Regions from separate parts of the Mesorhizobium sp. UC74_2 genome, predicted to be linked through region 2. Evidence: predicted binding sites of a transcription regulator. Region 2 holds the regulator's gene; each other region holds the start of a gene.
What was found. The regulator LexA, encoded in region 2, represses DNA repair genes until DNA is damaged. The targets are predictions, from matches to a motif close to TGTTCNNNNTGTGTTCNG.
Positions count from the first base shown of each region.

Region 1 (3,279 bases), 280 kb from region 2:
TGTGCAACGACCAAAGCTGGAACGTTCCGCGTTCCCAGGAATGAAAACGCTCTAGGCGCGCAACGCCGGCCGGCGCGCCTGCTCTGTAATCCAGCCATCGACGACGACCCTGTTACGGCCGGCGCGTTTGGCCTGGTAAAGAGCACGGTCGGCCCGGGTCAGCATCTCTGTCAATGTCGCCCTCTTCATCGAACCGAACGCGACGCCTGCGCTGACCGTGCAACGCAGCACACCGACTTGCGTATGGATCTCCTGTCCGGCGAGGTCCGCCAGGATGCTGCGTGCCGCAGCCTCGACATAGTTGCCTTCGACACGCGCGATCACCAGCGCGAACTCCTCGCCACCAAGGCGGAATGCGCTGTCTCCGGCTCGCAAGTTCATTCTGATGACATCCGCGAAGCGCTTCAGCACCTCATCCCCGATGGAATGGCCGTAGACATCATTGGTATTCTTGAAATGGTCGAGATCGAACATCACGACCGCCAGGTCTTCGCCGAATGCCCTGTCGGGATAGCCATCCATCAAGGCACGGCGGTTCTGCAGGCCGGTCAGCGGATCGGTCAATGCCTCGCTGCGATGCCGGGCAGCCATCCGCAGATTGTGCATGGTCATCGGAAGCGCACCGAGCGCGGTGAGACAGGCCACCGAAACAATGATGTTGATACGCTCCGCCCAATTGTCGGGAGCCTTGCCCAGCACCCAGCTTCCGTTGAACAGAAGCACCAGGCCGCACAAGGCAAACGAGGCTGCACAGATCGCAAACAGCGCGGTCATCAAGGTAATGAGAGCAGGAAACTCCTCGCGGGCCTGCCAGAAAAGCCAGCCGATCCACACCAGAAGCACCGTGGCGAAGGCATATTCAACCATGAAGGCGAGGCCATCGAGACCTACCATCATCAGGAGCGTCGTGGACAGGACAGAGGCCGCAATCACTGCCAGGACCCTGCGCGCAATACGGAAGTGACCATAGAACTGACCGGCGGCGACAAGGATCAGCGCGAAGCCGCTGGGCAGCAGTGCCATCAGCAATGCGCCGATCCATGGTTGAGGATCGCTGGTGTAGCGCCAGAAGGCGATGACATGCGCGGCAATAACGATCAGACCGACGGCGGCCGTCAGGAAGTAGTGGTTCTGGCGCATCGCGCTCCAGATCACCAGCATGGTTATGCTGAGACATGTGCCGGACAATGCTGCTGCCAGCAGCAAGGACTGATAGTCCAGCATCGTTCGCTTCCCCGCTATCACAACAGCGTACACTGTACGCCATCGTCGCCCATTTTGCGGCAATCTGGCTCGAACGCTCAGGAGAAAGTCACCAGATGGTTTACGAGACGTCTCCATTCGGAGTAGAGCACGCCCAAGCCATGAACGGAACACGAACTGCTGTGATCCAGCCCACAAAACATGGCAGTATCACTCCCTGATTCGTTTTCAAAGCGCATGGACGAAATGGACGATCTTTTCGGCAATCCGGACAAGCAGCCACAACAACCGCCACGCGCCAGTTCGCGCCCTGCGGATCCGCTCGTGCAGGCTGCAAAGCGCACCCAGAGCAGCACCGCCAAGGACGGCAGCGAAGGCTACAGCGCGGCCGATATCGAGGTTCTGGAAGGACTGGAACCGGTAAGACGCCGGCCGGGCATGTACATCGGTGGCACCGATGAGAAAGCGCTGCACCATCTCTTCGCCGAAGTCATCGACAATTCGATGGACGAGGCAGTCGCCGGCCACGCAACCTTCATCGAGGTGGAACTGGGTGCCGACGGCTTCCTCACCGTCACCGACAACGGGCGCGGCATTCCAATCGACCCGCACCCCAAGTTCAAGGACAAGTCGGCACTGGAAGTGATCATGACCACGCTTCATGCCGGCGGAAAGTTCGATTCCAAGGTTTATGAAACCTCGGGCGGCCTGCACGGCGTCGGCGTTTCGGTGGTCAATGCGCTTTCGGACGAGCTTGAGGTCGAGGTCGCCCGCGGACGCAAACTCTACCGCCAGCGCTTTTCGCGCGGCATCCCGCAAGGCGGGCTCGAATTCCTCGGCGACGTCCAGAATCGGCGCGGCACACGGACCCGCTTCCATCCCGATCCCGACATCTTCGGCAAGGGCGCGCATTTCGAACCGGCCCGTATCTACCGGATGGCGCGCTCGAAGGCCTATCTCTTCGGCGGCGTCAACATTCGCTGGTCGTGCGATCCATCCCTGATCAAGGACAAGGATCCGACACCGGCCAAGGCTGAATTCCATTTCCCTGGCGGTCTCGGTGACTATCTGAAAGCTTCGCTCGGCGATGAGATGCAGGTCACGCGCGAAATCTTCACGGGCAAAAGCGAGAAGCAGAGCGGCCACGGCTCCGTGGAATGGGCTGTCACCTGGTACGGCGGCGACGGCTTCCTCAACTCGTACTGCAACACCATCCCGACCGGCGAAGGCGGCACCCATGAAATGGGCTTCCGCAACGTGCTGACGCGCGGCCTGCGCGCCTATGCCGATCTGGTCGGCAACAAGCGCGCGTCCATCGTCACCTCGGAAGACGTGATGATTTCAGCCGCCGGCATGCTCTCGGTTTTCATCCGCGAGCCGGAATTCGTTGGCCAGACCAAGGACAAGCTGGCGACGGTTGAAGCGGTGCGCATCGTCGAAACCGCGCTGCGCGACCCGTTCGACCATTGGCTGGCCGACAATCCGCAGGAAGCCTCGAAACTGCTCGACTGGGTGATCGCCCGCGCCGACGAGCGTGTGCGCCGGCGCCAGGAAAAGGAAGTGTCGCGCAAGAGCGCCGTGCGCAAGCTGCGCCTGCCCGGCAAACTCGCGGACTGCACGCAGAATGCGGCGGCGGGCGCGGAACTGTTCATCGTCGAGGGTGACTCGGCCGGTGGCTCGGCCAAGCAGGCGCGTGACCGAGCCATACAGGCGGTGCTGCCGCTGCGTGGAAAGATCCTGAACGTCGCCAGTGCGGGCAACGACAAGCTCGCCGCCAACCAGCAGATTTCGGATCTCGTCCAGGCGCTCGGTTGCGGCACGCGCTCGAAATACCGCGATGAGGACCTGCGCTACGACCGCGTCATCATCATGACCGACGCCGACGTCGACGGTGCCCACATCGCCTCGCTGCTGATCACCTTCTTCTATCAGGAAATGCCCAACCTTATCCGGGGCGGTCACCTCTTCCTGGCAGTGCCGCCGCTCTATTCGCTGCGTCAGGGCGGCAAGATCGCCTACGCCCGCGACGATGCGCACAAGGACGAATTGCTGCGCACCGAATTCACCGGCCGCGGC
Region 1 is NZ_CP170562.1:1,883,196-1,886,474, reverse strand. It holds gene ACFJIU_RS09070 (diguanylate cyclase) at 52-1,224, opposite strand; gene parE (DNA topoisomerase IV subunit B) at 1,441-3,279, shown strand, end outside.
Region 1: parE (DNA topoisomerase IV subunit B) is a predicted target of LexA. The motif match lies at 1,365-1,382, and genes of this name have one in related genera.

Region 2 (3,279 bases):
ACGATCGCGGATCGCATTCGCGCTTCGATTGGTGGGCCTGAGGGCGAGATCGCCGCGGCACTGATTGTCGGGGTGCGCGCCGGCATTCCGGACTCCGTCAACGAAGCCATGCGAAGGACGGGTATCTATCACATCATCTCGATATCCGGCCTGCACATGGCACTCGTCGCAGGAACCGTGATGTTACTGCTGCGCGGCGCTTTCGCGTTGTTTCCGGATTTCTCAGCGCGCCGGCCGGTCAAGAAATATGCTGCGTTCGCAGCCATTTGTTCGATTTCCGCATATCTCGCGATCTCCGGGGTGGTGGTCGCGGCGGAGCGTAGTTTCATCATGCTGTCGGTGATGCTGATTGCGGTACTGTTCGACCGAGCGGCGCTGTCGATGCGCAACCTGGCAATCTCGGCGATGATCGTGATCCTGACCGCGCCGCATGAAGTGGTCGGTCCGTCTTTCCAGATGTCGTTCGCCGCGACTGCCGCCTTGATCGGCGCGTATGCGGCTTGGGCGCAACGGCGTGAAGTCATGCCTACCCCGGCACCGCTGGCACGCTCGTTCACCGGCTTTCTCGCGCACAAGTCGCTGATTGCGGTTGCTGGCATGGCAGCAACCTCGATCATCGCCGGCCTTGCCACGGCGCTGTTCGCGGTCTGGCATTTCCAGCGGGTCTCACCCCTGAGTTTGTTCGCCAACCTGGCGGTGATGCCAGTGGTTTCGTTTGTCATGCTGGCTGCCGTTCTCAGCGCGATTGCCATGCCGTTTGGCGCCGATGGACCGTTTCTCTATGCGATGGGCAAGGGACTGACGGTGATGATGGTGATCGCGGACTGGATTTCGCAGCGCTCCCCGGTTGACGGGGTTGGCCTTGTCTCGACGCAATCGGTGCTCTTCATTGCCGTGGCGCTTGCCATCGGTGCGATGGCGACGACATGGCTACGTTTGCTGGCATTGCCATTTGTGCTGGCCGGTCTGACAGCGATGGGCAATGTAGAAACGCCCGATGTGTTGATCTCGGAGGACGCACGGCTCGTTGCCCTGCCAGTCGGCGATGACAAACTCGCTGTCAGCCGGGCACGACCCAATCCCTTCACGCTCGACAACTGGCGCCGGGCGCTCAACGTAGAGACGACGGTCTTGCCAGAAGATGTTTCGAGTGACGTCGAACTGACTGTAGAAAATGCACTCGACATGCCGCTTGGCACGCCATTCCTGTGCACACGCCAGCTGTGCTTCGCTCGCCATCCATCGGGTGCTGTCGTGGTGACGACCGCTCGCATCGATGCAGCCAGATCGGCTTGCGGAGTCGCGGCACTCATTGTGATCGACGATGCGACCGCACCAGACCCCTGCAACGATCCGACTGTGGTGGTCGTCACCAAGCAGGATCTGGCCCGCGTCGGCAGTGCTGCGGTGCGCTTCGATTCCTCGCCAGATAAGCCGGCTAATATCTCGTTCGCGATCGATGCCAAAGATCGACCCTGGCATGTCCAGCGGGAATTTACGCGCGAGGCGAGGGGATTGCCGCCTCGTCTTGAAAAAACGCCTAAATCCAAGCCCAAACCGTCGAACTCAAACCACCCCGCCCATTCAGACACACAATTTCCCGGAAAGTCTGTTTCCGGCAATCTGTAGTCGGCTAAATTTGTAGGGTGTCCGGTCTAATAGCGACGGATCAATCCGACCAGTTTACCCTGTACCTTGACCCGATCCGGTCCAAAGATTCGTGTTTCATAGGCAGGATTGGCTGCTTCCAACGCAATCGAGGCACCCTTGCGACGGAAACGCTTGAGCGTCGCCTCTTCCTCATCGACCAATGCCACGACGATCTCGCCGGGATTGGCCGAATTGGCATTGCGGATGATGACCGTATCGCCATCGAAAATGCCGGCTTCGATCATGGAGTCGCCTTTGACTTCCAGGGCGTAGTGCTCGCCTCCCGAAATCATGTCCGGCGGTACGGAAATCGAATGGGTGCGGTGCTGGATCGCGTCGATCGGTACACCGGCAGCGATGCGTCCCATCACGGGGATGGAAACGGAAGCTGCGACGTCGTCGTCATTGCTAGGCGCCTGCAGGCGTTGCGGCTCCTTGGGTACAGAACGCCCCAGGCTGCCCTGGATGACCGCCGGAGAAAATTTCCTGGCTGCGTTAAGGCCGGGAGCAATCGAATCCGGCAACCGCAGCACTTCCAGCGCGCGAGCCCGGTTCGGCAATCGGCGGATGAAGCCACGTTCCTCCAGAGCAGTTATTAGCCTGTGGATTCCTGACTTGGAGGCCAGGTCCAGCGCCTCTTTCATTTCGTCGAAAGAAGGGGGGATTCCGCTTTCCTTCAGCCGCTCATGGATGAAGAGCAAGAGCTCATGTTGCTTGCGTGTCAGCATCGCCACCCTCCGTGGAACGGAACCGGAATCAGAAAAACAAACCCGGAACAAACACTATCTGTTCCATTTGTGTTCCGCAACCATTTAAAGTTTAATGAATTTGTTGACGCTTTGTTCAGCCTAGCAAGAAGCCAGGCCGTTCTCTGTTGCCATATCTCCCGTCGCAGAGCCGGCCGAAGGATGCTGCCCTACCCTTACTCGGCAAATAGATTCTCAGCCATGTAGTCCACGAAAACCCGTACTTTGGGCGAGAGATGGCGATTTGTCGGCCACAATATTCGAAACGTACCCGTTTCGCCGAGATAATCCGTCAGCAGCGGTACCAACTTGCCTTCGGCCAATTCTGCAGACACGGCGAACGGCGGCAGACAGGTGATACCGAAGGACCGTTCGGCGAGGTAGATCAGCGGCTCCAGCGTGCTGGCAACGGTGGTCACGGGAAGATCGAGTTTCAGGTCACAACCGCTGCGCACGAGGGGCCAGGGCTCGAGCCGCCCCGAATTCGCATAACGATGGTGGAGACAGCGGTGCTTGAGCAGGTCCTCCGGCACTCTGGGCGTGCCATGTTCGGCGAGATATTTCGGTGCCGCGACGAGTTTGTGCCGAAAAGTACCGAGTTTGCGGCTTATCAGGCGCGTGTCCCGGATGTCTCCGGTGCGGATCACCGCGTCAAAGCCCTCTTCGATGACGTCGACCAGCCGGTCTGTAAAATCAAGGTCGAGATTGATATCCGGATATTGTTCCATGAAGGCCGATATAGTGGGCATCAACAGCATGCCCGCGAGCGGGAGAGAGACGCGAAGCTGTCCTCGAGGGCTCGCCTGCGATCTCGAAAGCTGGATCTGCGCTTGTTCGTATTCCGATTGAATGCGCCGGCAGGTTTCGAGAAAGAAACTGCCTT
Region 2 is NZ_CP170562.1:2,163,561-2,166,839, forward strand. It holds gene ACFJIU_RS10530 (ComEC/Rec2 family competence protein) at 1-1,629, shown strand, start outside; gene lexA (transcriptional repressor LexA) at 1,656-2,378, opposite strand; gene ACFJIU_RS10540 (LysR family transcriptional regulator) at 2,573-3,279, opposite strand, start outside.

Region 3 (3,279 bases), 2.8 Mb from region 2:
GCCGCGAAACCTGGCGGCAGCCCAGGCTGCCCCCGCTGTTGAAGCAATGCCGGCACGAACATCGAAGCCCTGGTGGAAGAAGCGGGCCAGGATCTCGTCAAGCATGGCGTGCTCGCCGCCGAACAGATGCGTGCAGCCGGTGATGTCGAGGAACAGGCCATCGGTACCATCGAGCGCGACCAGCGGCGTGTAGCGATCGCACCAGTCGGCGAGGCTTTCAAGCAGACGCAGGTCTGCCTGTGGGTCGGCCTCGACAACATCGATTGCCGGATGCATGGCGCGGGCATCGGCAATGCCCATGCCGGGTTTCAGCCGCAGTGCCTCGGCCCGTTCGTCAAGCGCGGCGATGCGCTGGGCGTTGCGGTCGCGATGGCTGATCACCAGCGGGCAATGGCTGGCGGGACGGGAACGCCAGGACCGGCCGTGCCGCTGCCGCAGGATCCGTTCCGCCGGAAGATAAGGGAACCATAGCGACAGGATTCTTTGCCCGGTTCTGGGTGTTCCATGGCCGCTGGTGGGTTGCGCCCGCGTGCGTTCGATCCAGGAATGTGCGTTCATCGGGGTTCCACTCCAATGTGAATTGTCCGGGCTGTGCGGCGCGGCTCTTGCCGATGGTGACAGCGATGCCAGGGCAGCCGATCGTGCCGTCCAGGGGGCCGGCCATGGTTTTGCGCAATGTGGCCGGCGCCGGCGCGACAACGAGGCGGACGGGGGCAGCGGTCGGCTCGGCAAAGGCGGCCTGACGCAGCAGGAAGACCGGCCGTTCCGCGGCGAGCGCGCGGCGATGCAGCCGGCGCGTGGCGGTAAGGTCGAGCCGGTCAGGATTGCCGCGCAGCTCCAGCACGACAGCAGAGAGTGCGCTCAAGCCTGCCGCTTCTTCGGCAATCCACAAGGCGTCGGTGATCTTCGGCGCCTCGGCGTAAAGCAGGTTCTCTGGTGCGATGCCGAAATTGGCCTCAAGTCCGCGCGCGTACGGAAAACCTGCCTCGCGAAAGATCTCGGTGGTACCGACCCACAGGATGGGTGCCGGGGTTTCCGTCGGCTTCAGCAGCAGGCCGGCAAGCGCCAGCGCAAAGCCGGCGACGGTGCCGGCATCGCGGGTCTCGACACCATGGAATTCGGTCAAGGCAGCCTTGGGCAGTCCGCCATTCAAGGCAGCATCAAAGCGGTTCGCACCAGTGGCGAGCAAGCCATGGCTTTCGGCCACGCCGCTGCGGCGTACCAGCATACGGTCCGCGTCGAAGCCGACCGGCACCTCAAGGCGCTCCGGCAGCGTTCCTTCAATCTTCGCGATCTGGCGGCGCAAGGCAAAAACAGTGTCTCGCGCCACGGCGTTTATCGCCATGTCGGTCAGCGTCCAGTCAATTTGTTCCTGTTATGTTCTTATAGATTCCAGAGGGCGGAATGAGAGTCAAGCGGACTCATGGAGAATTTATTCCTCTCCTGTCACGGTGAAAACAGTACCCGGATGTGCGCCGCGCTTGTTTTCCGAAAGCCTGCAGCCTTTTGCAGCGCCGCCTGTCAGTCCGGGAGCATGCTTTATTTGCCGATTTTGCCGCAACAGCCTATATGCCGGGATCAAAGGATAAAGAATGGCCCGCATCTACAAGACCCGCACCTGGCACAACGAGCTTTCCCCCTCTCTCGAGGAGCTTGAGCTGCTGGCGCTGGAAGCCTACGCGCATCTGCCGGAGGAATTTCGCAAACTGACCGGCGAGATCGTCATCCAGGTGGCGGAGTTCCCGACAGACGAGATCATGGACGACCTGTCGCTGGAGACCCCCTTCGACCTGCTCGGCCTGTTCGAAGGCCGCGGTATCGCCGAACGCTGGAACCCCGCGACCGGCGAAGGGCCGAACCGCATCACGCTCTATCGCCGTGCCATTCTCGACTACTGGGCCGAGAACGAGGAAACGATGGGCGACATCGTTACCCATGTACTGATCCACGAGATCGGCCACCATTTCGGCCTCTCCGACGACGACATGGAGCGTATCGAGGCCTCGGCGGAATAGCCCCCTGCCCGGCGGATCGCGGCCTCTACCAGTCGCTCAACTTGGTCTCGCCGGCCACGTATTCCTGGCCTTCGACGTCCTTCACCACGGCCTGGCCGCAGCGCATCACCTTTTCCTTCTTGTCGTAGGCGTAGGTCGGCGAACCGTAGAGATGCCAGCCCTTGTTCAGCGCGGCCGTTACCTTGTGGCAGAAGGTGGCATCGTCAATGGCGGTGAGGAAGCGGTAGAGGCGCATGGTCCTGTCCTTGAAGCGGTCGCCTGATCATGCGCCGATGCTGGCGGCTTTCGCCAGCAATTTCTGCGCCTGGACCAGATGGAGACGTTCCACCATCCGGCCGTCAAGGGCAATCACACCCTTGCCGGCGTTCTCAGGCCGGGCAAATGCCGCGATGATGACCCCGGCCTCCGACAAGGCCTGTTCCGAAGGGGAGAAAGCAGCGTTGGCAGCCTCGATCTGCGATGGATGGATCAGTGTCTTGCCGTCGAACCCCATGCCGGCGGCATCGGCGCATTCGCGGACGAAACCCTCCGAATCGCGGAAATCATTGAAGACCCCGTCGAGCAGGGTGATGCCGCCGGCCCGCGCGGCCAGAACCATCTGCATCAGCCAGGGTGCCAGGTAGCGCCGGTCCGGGGTGGCCAAGACGCCGGTTTCCTTGATCAGGTCGTTGGTGCCGGCAACCAGGCAGGCGAGCCGCGACGCGGGATCGCGACCGAGCTCGGCGATTGCCGCGATGTTGATCAGCGCCCTGGGCGTCTCGATCATCGCCCACAGTTTCACCTCGTCTGGTGTATCAGCCTCATCGAGGGCATCGCCGGCCTCGAGGATGTCACGCGGCGTATTGATCTTGGGCAGGAGAATGCCGTCCGGCTGGCAAGCGAGGGCCGCGGCCAGATCCTCAGGCCCGCCCTCACCACCAAAGCGGTTGATGCGCACCACCATCTCGCAGCGCCACTGCGGGCGATTGGCGAAGATCGTGCCGAGCCGGTCGCGCGCCGAAGCCTTTTCGCCGGAGGCTACGGCGTCTTCCAGGTCGATGATGACGGCGTCGCAGGCAAGGGCCGGGAGCTTGGCCAGCGCGCGCTCGTTCGCGGCGGGAATGTAGAGAACGGAACGGCGCGGACGATAGGGATTTTCAATCATCTGGTCTTCTTGCCCGCCAAAGCTGGCCCTTGCAAGGGCTTGCGGGAGGGTGGCTGAACCTGCTTAACCTCCAGAACTGCAATCCGGAACAGACTTCATGGCGCAATACGACATCGTGAT
Region 3 is NZ_CP170562.1:5,582,538-5,585,816, forward strand. It holds gene ACFJIU_RS27120 (DUF6504 family protein) at 1-381, opposite strand, end outside; gene ACFJIU_RS27125 (ImuA family protein) at 335-1,345, opposite strand; gene ACFJIU_RS27130 (metallopeptidase family protein) at 1,593-2,015, shown strand; gene ACFJIU_RS27135 (DUF1737 domain-containing protein) at 2,041-2,250, opposite strand; gene ACFJIU_RS27140 (HpcH/HpaI aldolase/citrate lyase family protein) at 2,278-3,159, opposite strand; gene ACFJIU_RS27145 (NAD(P)/FAD-dependent oxidoreductase) at 3,257-3,279, shown strand, end outside.
Region 3: ACFJIU_RS27125 (ImuA family protein) is a predicted target of LexA. The motif match lies at 1,368-1,385, and genes of this name have one in related genera.